3 regions of the Mesorhizobium sp. 131-2-1 genome follow, and region 3 is predicted to be linked to each of the others. Evidence: riboswitches for the same ligand, from Rfam matches in the RefSeq annotation. Region 3 holds a riboswitch; each other region holds the start of a gene.
What was found. A riboswitch is a leader RNA that binds a small molecule or an ion and turns the genes downstream of it on or off. The one in region 3 is predicted to bind cobalamin.

Region 1 (3,713 bases), 2.5 Mb from region 3:
GCCTTCGGCACGCTGACCGGCTCGGCCACCGCCGTATCCGACCCCGCCAGCCGCGCCAGCCTCTTCACCAGCGCCGCCATATTGGTCGGCCCGCCTTCGCGGAAATAGCCGAGCAGGCTGTCCAACTCGGCGCGTGGCAGGGTCGAGCCCTCGATCAGGCGCAGATCCTCGTCATGGCTCTCGCCGGGCAGTAGCGCCAGCTTGATGCCGCGTTCGCGCGCAACCGCGGTGAGCTGGTCGCAGCCATAGCGCCACCAGTCATAGCCGCCGAGGATGCGGACCAGGATCACCCTGGCATGGCGGGCGACGCTGTCGATCCAGAGGTCGACCGACATGGGGTGGCGCAGGTCGCGCAAGGCGGCAAGCCGCATCGCGGGCAATCGCTCGGAGTCGGCCTTCCACGCTGTTGCCAGTCCCGAGAGGTCGCTGTCGGTGAAGGACAGCGCCACGACATCCGCAGGCGTCTGCCTGAGATCGACAGGCTCGGCGAGATCGTCGAGCGAGGCGGATGTGGTGGTGAGGATGTGCATGGCGGTTCGGGTTTGCCTCAGCCGGCGAGGATACGCTCGATCGCCGGGCGGTTCAGGCCCTTGAGGCCGATGACGACGAGGCGCGAGCGGCGGTCGTCGTCCGCCGTCCAGGCGCGGTCGTAGTAATGATTGACGCGCGGACCGACCGCCTGCAGCAGGAGCCGCATCGGCTTGCCGCCGACCTCGACGAAGCCTTTCACACGCAACACATTCTCTTCTTCCGCGGCGGTGGCGACGCGCTTTGCCAACTCGTCCGGATTGGCGATCGAGGGAATGTCGACAATGAACGTGTCGAAGTCGTCATGCTCGTGGTCGAATGCACCGTCATGATGGGATTTGCGGTTCTCGATGTCGTCCTCGACGGCGAGACCGAGCCCCAGCAGTATGGAGGGATCGACCTTGCCGTGAGACGTCGGCACGATCTTCACGGCGCGGGCGGAGTGTTCGTTGACGATGGCGTTGGCGCGGGCTGAGCCGGCGGCGTCCATCAGGTCGCTCTTCGACAGGATGATCAGGTCGGCGCAGGCGATCTGGTCCTCGAAGACCTCCTCGACCGGATCGTCATGGTCGAGCGTCGCGTCGGCGGCACGCTGCGCCTGCAAGGCGTCCATGTCGTTGGCGACGCGGCCTTCGGCCAATGCCGGGCCATCGACCACGGCGATCACGCCATCGACGGTGACGCGGCTTTTCACTGTCGGCCACTGGAAGGCCTGGACCAGCGGCTTGGGCAGAGCGAGGCCGGAGGTTTCGATCAGGATGTGGTCGACTTTCGGCGTCAGCGACAGGATCTGGTCGAGCGCGGGCACGAAATCGTCGGCCACGGTGCAGCAGATGCAGCCATTGGCCAGTTCGACGATGTTCTCCTCCGGACAGGTGTCAATGCCGCAGCCCTTGAGGATCTCCCCGTCAATGCCGATGTCGCCAAACTCGTTGACAATGATCGCGATACGCTTGCCGCCGGCGTTCTCCAGGAGATGGCGGACCAGCGTCGTCTTGCCGGCGCCGAGGAAGCCGGTGACGACGGTGCAGGGGACGCGGGAAACGGAAGCGGTCATGGTCAGTCCTTAAGGAGGTCGAGGGGAGGGATGCGGGCGACGAGGCCGCGTTTCAGCGAATCGGGGCGGCCGCGCCAGGGGATGAGGCCGTCGGTCGAGGTGGCGAAGAGTTTGGCGCCAGCAACAAGATCGGCGCCGCTGCTGGCAGTGAGGTCGCCAAAAACGTAGCTCCAGCAGCCGTCGCGAAGGATCGCGGCGCTCAGGCGGCGCTTGCAATTGCCAAGGCATTCGATGGTACGGATGCGGATGTTTTCATCCGCTGCAGCGCGGCGCGTGTCTTCGGCAAGCAGCGCGCCGGCGCGGGGATGGGCATCGGAGCCGGTTTCGTCGCGACAGTACGAGCAGACAATGACGGTGACGCCGGCCAGATCGTCGTCATGGCCGGACAATGCGTCCGCTCTATCAGCCGAAAAACTGCTGTCGCGCTCCAAATCAGGCTCCTTGCCCGGAAAACCCGCCAGGCGATCGGATTCTTTTGTCTCAGACGGCAGGTCTCCTGGCTCGCGGGTCATCGCCTTGGTTGCCGCCTTCCCGGGAACATCCCAGTGGTTTTCGGCCGAGGCTCGTCGCTTACAGTTGCGGGGACAGCCGCGGAATTGGGATCGTCGATCCCGCACCGCATTCCCTCTTGGCCCCAGCCGTTGCGGGCAGGGGACCGTCTGTTGTGGATTTAGGCTTTTGGGGGCAGCGGTGTCAACGCGCGGCTACGACACCGCGATGTCGGCCAGAGGCTGTCATGTGCCGCCAATCGGCAGAGCCAGAATAACTTGCCTGACTGCTTGATAACCATCGCCATGGTCCCAGTCATGGCTGAGGGCTAGATCCTGTCCTTCTTGCCAAACCTTATTGTCCAGAAGGACCTCGGCACAAATAAGCTCGCCCTTTAAAGCTGCAAAAAAAGTGCGTACAAAATGACTGCCGGGCGAAACGGAGGCCGTGAACAGCTTTTCCAGTTTGGCATAGAATGTTGGATAACTCCGGTTCAGCGAACATAGCTCGGTGGTGGCCTGGGAAATGACCGGTCCGCCATAGATTTTCCAGCGAGCATTTTTTTGCCATATCTTCCAATCGGGACTGCTTTTCTGCCAAACCTCTACTTCTGCCTGCATGTTGTCGCAGACATGATCAGCCAGCCCCTCGATGGCCACGTGGAAAACGCCGCGGAGAAATTTTTCAAACGCCTGATTTAATTCTTGTTCGCGCGTGTCACCGAAGCCAGCAAAGGATTCAATGACTGGCTGAACATCAAGCAGTGGAGAAAAAATGTAGATTTCGAGGACCAGCCGGCCAGCTCCCGTCTCGAACACCTCAGCCTCAAACCGAAGTTGCCCCGACTGTAGCAAAACGTCCTGATCTCTACGCACTGCATCGATTCCATGCGCAATCAATGCGCCATGGATCATGTCGAGCACTTTGTCCGATGCCATTGCACAACCTACGAGGCTTATTGGAGGGTCTATGACAGACGCTGCAGGGGTTGCCTATCTTATCTCGCCAGCCAGCGCCGGCCCCAAATCGCCGGCCGGCGTCACTTCGATGCGCTCGAGCCCGAGCCAGCCCTGCATCTGTTTCAGCTCTTCAAGCAACTGGGCGGCGGTTTCCGGCGGAGCGCCGGCCTCGGCATAGGCGGCATGGACACGCAGCACGCTGGCCGGGCGGTCGGCGCGCAGGTCGACGCGGGCGACGATCCGGTCGCCGAGCAGGAAGGGCAGGACGTAGTAGCCATACTGGCGTTTTTCGGCCGGGGTGTAGATCTCGATGCGGTAGCGGAAGTCGAAGAGCTTTTCGGTCCGCGTGCGCTCGAAGACGACCGGATCGAACGGCGCGAGCAGGGCACGCGCCTCGATCTTGCGCGGGAAACGGGCGTCCTTGTGCAGATAAGCGGTCTTGTCCCAGCCCTCGACCCGCACAGGCAGCAGCTCGCCCGCCTCGACCAGCTCCTCGATGCGGTCCTTCACGTCGCCCGGGGCGAGGCGGAAATAGTCGCGCAGGTCGCCATAGGTGGCGATGCCATGGGCGCGGGCGGAAATGCGCAGCAATTCGCGATGCGCGTCCTCGACCGTGGGAACCGGCAGGTCGAGCACAGCCTGCGGCAGCACGCGTTCGGGCAGATCATAGTAGCGCTCAA
Region 2 (3,713 bases), 2.5 Mb from region 3:
GATCAGCCATCAGTTCGAGCGCCCTGGCCAAGGCGGCCTCGGCGGCGGCGATGTCGCGCTTCAGATCCTGGGTCTCCCAGGTGAACCCCTCGCCCATCGCATGCCAGACGACGCGGTCGCCAAAGGCGGCAAAGGCGTCTTTCTCGCCAGTGTGCCATTTGCCCTTGATGAACTGGACGACGCCGACGCGCTTGCCGTAGCCGAGCATCCTCAGCGCCAGCCCGAAGGCGGCGGTGGTCTTGCCCTTGCCCGGTCCGGTGTTGACGATCAGCAACCCCTTCTCGATCGTCTTGCCCGCCACTTCCGCATCCTGCACCGCCTTGCGCTTAGCCATCTTGGCGCGGTGGCGCTCCTCGTCCTTTGGATCGACTTCGGTCATCTCACTTCACCTTCAGCGGCAGCCCTGCCACCATCAGCAGCACGGTATCGGCGACTGCCGCGACCTGCTGGTTGAGCCGGCCGCCGGCATCGCGAAAGCGCCTTGCCAGGGCATTGTCGGGCACGATGCCCAGGCCGACCTCGTTGGACACAACAAACCACGACCCGCGCGGCCGCGACAGCAAATCCGTCAATCGCCGGCATTCGGCATCGAGGTTGTGCTCGGCCAGCATATGGTTGGTCAGCCACAGTGTCAGGCAGTCGATCAGGACAGCCTGCCCATCGGGCAGCGCCTCGATCGCGCCGGCAAGATCGAGCGGCGCGTCTATCGTCATCCAGCCCTCGCTGCGCCGCCCACGATGCAGCGCGATGCGCTCGCGCATCTCGTCATCATAGGCTTCGGCGGTGGCGATGTAGGTCCAAGGCGGCGGGCCAGCCGTCACCAGGGTCTCGGCATGCGCGCTCTTGCCGGAGCGCGCACCGCCGAGGATGAAGGTCAGCGTCCCGCTGGCGCGATCAGGCAAAGCTGTCGCGCAGGCTGGTCGCCGTGCCGGTGAAGCGGCCGCGCACCACGCCGACGGCGCCACCCAGCACCAGCCAGAACACCAGATTGGTGACTGTCACCGCCACCACGAACTGGTGATGCAGGCCTTCCGGGATCGGTGTCTCGAAGCTTTCCGGCTGCGGCGCGCCGACGATGTGCGGCGCGACGATCAGGGCCACGGCCAAGATCGCCAGCGGCAGCGACTTGCGAAAAGCGATCAGGCCAAGTCCGGCGGCGGTCGCGACCACTGTCGCCGTCCACCAGATCTGGCGCGGCAGGAGTTCGGCCGCCGGCATCGCCGGCAGTTCCGGCGGCAGGCCGAGGCCAGGCGCCAGGGTGAATACGGCAAAGCCGGCGAGACCCCAGAACACGCCCTGGCGCCAGCTGCCGATGCCGCCGGCGAATTCCGAAACCGCGACCAGCACCAGCGCGAAGCCGATGCCGGTGACGATGTTGGCCAGCACGCTGAAGGCGAAGCGTTCGAAGCCATCGGCCGGCGCCCAGCCTTCGTCTTCCGCCGGAGCGGCGGCTTCGGCCGGAGCCGGCGCCGCAGAGCTCATGGCATTGCCGGCCGGCGCGGCGGAACTCATGGCGTTGCCGGTCTCGGCAGGCGCCGCGGCATGGTCATGATGATGGCCGCCGCCGGCCTGTTCGTAGACTTCGGCCTTGAGGATCAGCGGCACGGTTGCATAGGCCTGCAGGCAGGCGAGGACGACGCCGGCCACGAGCCCTGCAATCGCCGCGATGAACACGACGTTGCGAAACAGATTCATGATGTCAGATCCTCGTCAGTGGCAGGGAAAGGCCATCGAGTGGCGATAGTCGTGAGCGGCATTGTGGACCGCATCGAGATGCGAGAAGCCGACAAAGCCGACGACGAAAATGCCGAGCAGCGCGGCCATGGCCAGCTGCATGAAACGCGACTGCGAAGAGACGGAGGTGCCGAGGGAGACGGAAGCGGTCGTCATGTCTTGTCCTTTCGCCCTCCACCCGAGGGCATAGAAGTCAACGTTGCTGTCGCCGGCAGGTCTCCTGGCTCGCGGATCAGCGCCCTTCCCCACCTTCCCGAGGATATTCCTCAGTGGCCTTGGAGAGGACTACCGCACACAGTTGCGGGGGCAGCCACGGCATTGGACGAATTCGCCCGCACCGCATTCCCTCTTGGCTCCAAAAACGGAACCGACGACGGCAGGACTATAGGCAGAATCGTCGCGCCCGGCAAACCAAATTCCGGCGGCCACCAGCGCAAATGCGCCATCTGGCCTAGCTGCCCGAAGCGGCAATCCGCTCGGCAACCAGATGCTGCAGCCGCCAAAGATGGCGGTCATGGATGCCGCGCTGCTCCAGGTTCTTCACCGTGTTGTAGAGGTAGTCGGCGCCCGATCCCCAGTGCCCGCAGGATGTCGCCAGCCGTTCGACGACCTCTTTTTCCTCAATCGGGCCGGCATAGGTGGTGCCCTTGCGGTTGATGACGAAGGCCAGCGCCTGCAGCGGACCGCTATCGCTCGAAAGGGTGAGCAGGCGCGGATGGTAGCTGGTCGGTTTCAGCGTCACCTCGCGCCGCAAGATCCTGTCGAGCTGCTGGCGCCGGTCGGCGTCGCCAAGCCTGAAGGCGACACCCTTGCATTGCCCGCCGCGATCCAGCGCCATCATCAGGCCAGGCCGCTCCCTGGTGCCGCGCCAGCGCGTCATTTTCATGCAGAAGGACCTGTGCCAGCCGCGCACGACCGCCACACGCTCCTCGACATTATCGATTTCAGGCTTCCAGATCAGCGAACCGTAGCCGAACAGCCAAAGCGGTTCGGTGGCGGGAAGCTGAGCCTCCAGCGCATCCACCATCGCTGCATAGTCGGCGTCGTCCAGATGCGCGGCGTTGGGGTCGGGTCCGCTGTCTTCGATAGCTCGATAGCATCGTGCGACCAGCTCCTCTGTCAGCGACATCGTTCTTGGCGGCATGGACTGTCCCCGGACACCCGATTTGTGAAGCGCCAACCTTAGAGTCGGCTATTGCACGTCACAATGGCCGTGGCGCGTGACGATTGACAAAGACGGTGGCCGGGTGTCGGCTGGATCATCCAGGGAGCCACAGATGCAGCCCGACCCGAGGGAACGCGACCTCTACAACGGCCTGACGCGGATAGAGCCTACACTGCCGTCGTCGGCCTATTGGGACGCCGAAGCCTACCGGCGCGACCTCGATGCCATCTGGTACCGAAGCTGGCTGCTCGTCTGCCGGGAAACGGACCTGGGCCAGCCGCTGGCATTCAGGACCTTCCGCGTCGGCACGCAGGAGATCGTCGTGCTGCGCGACGAAACCGGCGAATTGCGCGCCTTCCACAACACCTGCCGGCATCGCGGCTCGCAGCTTTGCCAGGAGGGCGAGGGTCGGCTGAAGGCAAGGTTGCTCACCTGCCCCTACCACGCCTGGTCCTATTCGCTGCGCGGCGACCTCGTGCGCGTGCCGTCGAAGTCGCTGCCCGAAGGCTTCGACAAGGCGGATTACCCGCTCTACGGCGTGGCGCTCGCGGTGTGGCGCGGCTTCGTCGTCATCAACCTCGCCGACGACTCCAGCGGCTCCGCGGAAGCCTCCTTCGATCGGGCTTCCGGCAGCCTCGCCAACTGGCCGCTGGAGACGCTGGTCGCCGGCCATGCGCTGCGCAAGGTGATGAACTGCAACTGGAAGATCTTCTGGGAGAATTTCAACGAGTGCCTGCACTGCCCCGGCGTCCACAAGGACCTGTCGCGGCTGGTACCGATCTATGGCCGCGGCCTGATGTCGAGGCACGACGAT
Region 3 (3,713 bases):
CTCGAGCAACAGGCGAGGATGAAGCCGTCGTCGATCTCGTGATCGAGGATGCCGCCATTGTGGCTCATCTCGACCTCGCCTGAAACCTTCTTCACCTTGCAGGTGCCGCACAGGCCGAATTCGCAGGCCGCCGGTATCCTGACGCCGGAAGCGCGCGCCGTCTGCAGCACGGTCTGCCCGGCGATGCAGTCGGCATCGACATCGGAAAGCGAAAAACGAACCGGCGTCGCGGCCTCGACGGGTATCTCGATGCCGCCGTCGGCCGGCAGCGCGAACGGCGCCGATACTTCCTCCACCGCAGGCGCGGCAAAGCTTTCCTGGTGGTATTTGGCCATGTCGAAGCCGGCGGCCTCCAGCATCTGCCGCACGGCGCGCATAAACGGGTCGGGGCCGCAGCAGAAGATTTCCCGCTCGCGGAAGTCAGGTGCCAGAAGCGGAAGCCTTATGGCGTCGATGCGACCCATATGGCCGAACCAGCCTTCGCGGCTGGAGCGTTCCTCGATCATGAAGCCGAGCGACAGGCCGGGCATGCGGCTGCCCAGCAATTCCAGTTCCTTGCGGAAGATGATCTCTTCCGCCCTGCGCGCGCAGTTGACGAAGCCGACATCGGTCCATGGCGCGCAGTCGTTCAGCCAGCGCAGCATCGACATCATCGGCGTGACCCCGGAGCCGGCCGAGATGAACAGGTATTTGGCCGCCGGATGGCTGTGCAGCGAGAAATCGCCGGCCGGGCCGTAGGCCTTCACATGGGCGCCGGGCTTGAGATTGTCGAACATCCAGCGCGTGCCGATGCTGCCGGCCTGCGCCTTCACCGTCACCGCGATCGAGAACGGCCGCGACGGCGACGACGACAGCGTGTAGGTGCGCATCAGCGGACCGTCGGCGGTCGGCAGTTCCAGCGTCACGAACTGGCCCGGCTTGTAGCGGAACCAGGTCTGGTTGTCGGAGCGGAAGGTGAAGGTCTTGACGTCCGGCGCCTCGTCGCTGACGCCGATCACCTCCAGCACCTGCAGCCGATCGTTCCACGGCGCCATCTCGTCGAGGTGGCGATAGAGGCCGAGATCGGTCATCGCGTTCATCCCCTTACCTTTCTTGTCTTGCGCATCTCGCTACCCCAAAACCGCCGAACACTTTTGGGCGCCATGCGCTAGGCGACGCTGCGCAGCGCCGGTCGACCACCTTCAGCAAGGCGCGGGCCGATGAAGGCGGCGTACCATTCGACGAACTGGATGACGCCGCCCTCGTGCAGCTCCGAATAGGGGCCGGGCTCATAGGCCGGCGACAGGATGCCGTGCGCGTTTTCCTCGACGATGCGGCGATCCTGGTCGTTGGTCTCGGTCCAGACATGGGTGAGTTCGGCGAGATCGTAGTCGACGCCTTCCACCGCATCCTTGTGCACCAGCCATTTCGTCGTCACCGCGGTTTCGGTGGCGCTGATCGGCAGCACGCGGAAGGTGACGGCGTGATCGATCAGGATATGGTTCCAGGTCGTCGGATAGTGGTAATGCATCAGCGTGCCGATGCGGTCCGCGGCGACACTGTCGGAGAGGTTCTTCCTCACCGCGCGCTTGCCGTTCATCGTGTAGCTGATGGCATCGCGCAGCAGCGGGGCGCGGGTGGCGCGGTATTGCCCGGCGGGGTCGATGCGGAACTTGCTCGGCAGGCCGGCCGCCTCGCATTTCGCCCAGTGCGCCAGCATCTCGGGATCGCTGTCGGCGCCCTGCACGCCCGTCACGGTCGGGGCTTCAGGGAAGGTCTTGCAGAGCTCCGGATGATTGCCGGCGCAGTGGTAGCACTCGCGGTTGTTCTCCCAGACCAGCTTCCAGTTGCCCTTCTCGACAATGGTCGATTCGAAGGCGACTTTCGCCTCGCTCAACCTGTGCGGCAGGAGATAGGGTTCGATCATGGCGCGCATCGGCGCGAAATCGGCCGGCTCCTTCGCCAGGCAGATGAAGATGTAGCCGCCGACGCTTTCGCAGGCGACCGGCTTCAGGCCGAACTGGCTCTTGTCGAAACCGTCCGCCATCTGGCGGGCGAACAGCAGCCTGCCGTCGAGCTCGTAGGTCCATTGATGGTAGGGGCAGACGAGCTTCGCCGCCGTGCCCTTCTCGGCGTTGCAGACGCGGCTGCCGCGATGGCGGCAGGAATTGTGGAAGGCATTGACCCTGCCCTGCTGGTCGCGGACAAGGACCACCGGATAATCGCCGACCTGCGCGGTGATGTAGCTGCCCGGCTTCGGCAATTCGCAATCGTGGCCGATGAACAGCCAGTCGCGGTACCAGATCAACTCCATGTCGAGCTTGAAGTAATCCGGGTCGGTGTAGAAAGGCTGTTCGAGCGAAAAGCCCGGCCTGCGGTTGTGCAGGTGCCTCAGCATGTCGTTGCGCGCATCCATGTCCTGTCCCTCGCGTCGGTCGCATCAAGGACTGAACTGGTGGTGATGGAGAGGAACGGCGGCCGCCGGCAGGGCCGGGCACGCGCCATCCGCCTCTTGACCGCCCACCGCGATCAGTCGAGTCAAAGAATCTCGGGCTGGTTTCCGGGCTTTGGAGTGCCCTGACGGGCGGTCGCGGCACCTTCCCAGGCTAGATGGCCCAGTGGTCTCCCGTCGCGACTTGAACTCCACCACCGTTGCGGGGGCAGCGCCGGAATTCGACCGGCTTCCCAATTCTCCGTCCCGTCGTCACGGGGCGGCACCTGAGATGACCTGATCTAATCACGACGGCCGGCGAACCGTCGGTACGAAAACGACATCGCATCGATGCGGGCGCGACACGGCTTTCGGCTTCGCGGCACTCCAGCGCACCGAATTTCCGTGCTCGGGGCAATCCGAATCGCGCACTGGAAACGCCCTCGTATCGACCTCCAGCCGGCTCTGAACTGGTTACCAGTATCGAAAAGTGACTATTAGGAGATTCTAAAATCGAACCGAACGGTTCGTTTCTGTTGACAATGCGTGCAAGACGCTGTGAACGCAGATCTTCCAAATCGTCAATTGGCGCGATGGCCCATTCGCCTAAGCTACGGATATTGTTCCATAAAAGCTCACGTGTAGGAGGCCTTGGCACAATTTCAAGATGCAGAGTCATGGGCCAGGCGCAACAACTTCGTGATTGGAAAGCGGGTATGGGCTCTCCCACATCGGGGCTGTCCGAACGACGCGATTTCCTCCCAAGACACGCCGCTAGACGGACGGAAAAAATACTGGAGTACCAAAAATGAAAAAGATTGTTCTTACTGCCGCCGCCCTTCTGGCCATTTCCGGCAGCGCCTTTGCCGGTGGCAGCGACCACTACGGCTCGAACGGTGCCAACCAGACCGCCGCTTCTGTCGACAGCTCGTACACGGCCTCGATCAAGAAGTCGGAACCGGCTGCCCAGACGCCTGCCCAGGGCGCTGACCGCAACCTGTTCGGCAACAACTAACAGCCGATCCCTGACCGCGGTGGGCAAGGGCCCGCCGCTCGGGATCGTCAGGAATTCAGGAGCACTAAAATGAAGAAGATCGTTCTTGCCACCGCGGCCCTTCTGGCCATTTCGGGCGGCGCCTTTGCAGCCGGCAGCGACCATTACGGTTCGGACGGCGCCAACCAGCCGGCCACCGCGGTCGACAGCTCGTACACCGCTTCGATCAAGCACTCGCAGCCGGCCGCCGAGAAGCCCGCCAACCAGGGCAGCGACCGCAACCTCTTCGGCAACAACTAAGCCGACGCG

Region 1: linked by a shared signal. The riboswitch ahead of JG743_RS13865 (DUF1636 family protein) and the one ahead of JG743_RS01890 (aromatic ring-hydroxylating oxygenase subunit alpha) in region 3 are both predicted to bind cobalamin.
Region 2: linked by a shared signal. The riboswitch ahead of JG743_RS14110 (CbtB domain-containing protein) and the one ahead of JG743_RS01890 (aromatic ring-hydroxylating oxygenase subunit alpha) in region 3 are both predicted to bind cobalamin.

The regions. Positions count from the first base shown of each region.
Region 1 is NZ_AP023247.1:2,882,595-2,886,307, forward strand. It holds gene JG743_RS13855 (cobaltochelatase subunit CobN) at 1-530, opposite strand, end outside; gene cobW (cobalamin biosynthesis protein CobW) at 548-1,585, opposite strand; gene JG743_RS13865 (DUF1636 family protein) at 1,588-2,016, opposite strand; cobalamin riboswitch at 2,055-2,260, opposite strand; gene JG743_RS13870 (DUF6348 family protein) at 2,320-3,012, opposite strand; gene JG743_RS13875 (winged helix-turn-helix domain-containing protein) at 3,067-3,713, opposite strand, start outside.
Region 2 is NZ_AP023247.1:2,936,789-2,940,501, reverse strand. It holds gene cobO (cob(I)yrinic acid a,c-diamide adenosyltransferase) at 1-379, opposite strand, end outside; gene cobU (bifunctional adenosylcobinamide kinase/adenosylcobinamide-phosphate guanylyltransferase) at 381-902, opposite strand; gene JG743_RS14115 (CbtA family protein) at 895-1,695, opposite strand; gene JG743_RS14110 (CbtB domain-containing protein) at 1,711-1,890, opposite strand; cobalamin riboswitch at 1,928-2,121, opposite strand; gene JG743_RS14105 (gamma-glutamylcyclotransferase) at 2,186-2,878, opposite strand; gene JG743_RS14100 (aromatic ring-hydroxylating oxygenase subunit alpha) at 3,012-3,713, shown strand, end outside.
Region 3 is NZ_AP023247.1:410,249-413,961, forward strand. It holds gene JG743_RS01885 (hybrid-cluster NAD(P)-dependent oxidoreductase) at 1-1,070, opposite strand, end outside; gene JG743_RS01890 (aromatic ring-hydroxylating oxygenase subunit alpha) at 1,148-2,395, opposite strand; cobalamin riboswitch at 2,514-2,716, opposite strand; gene JG743_RS01895 (DUF680 domain-containing protein) at 3,219-3,425, shown strand; gene JG743_RS01900 (DUF680 domain-containing protein) at 3,495-3,704, shown strand.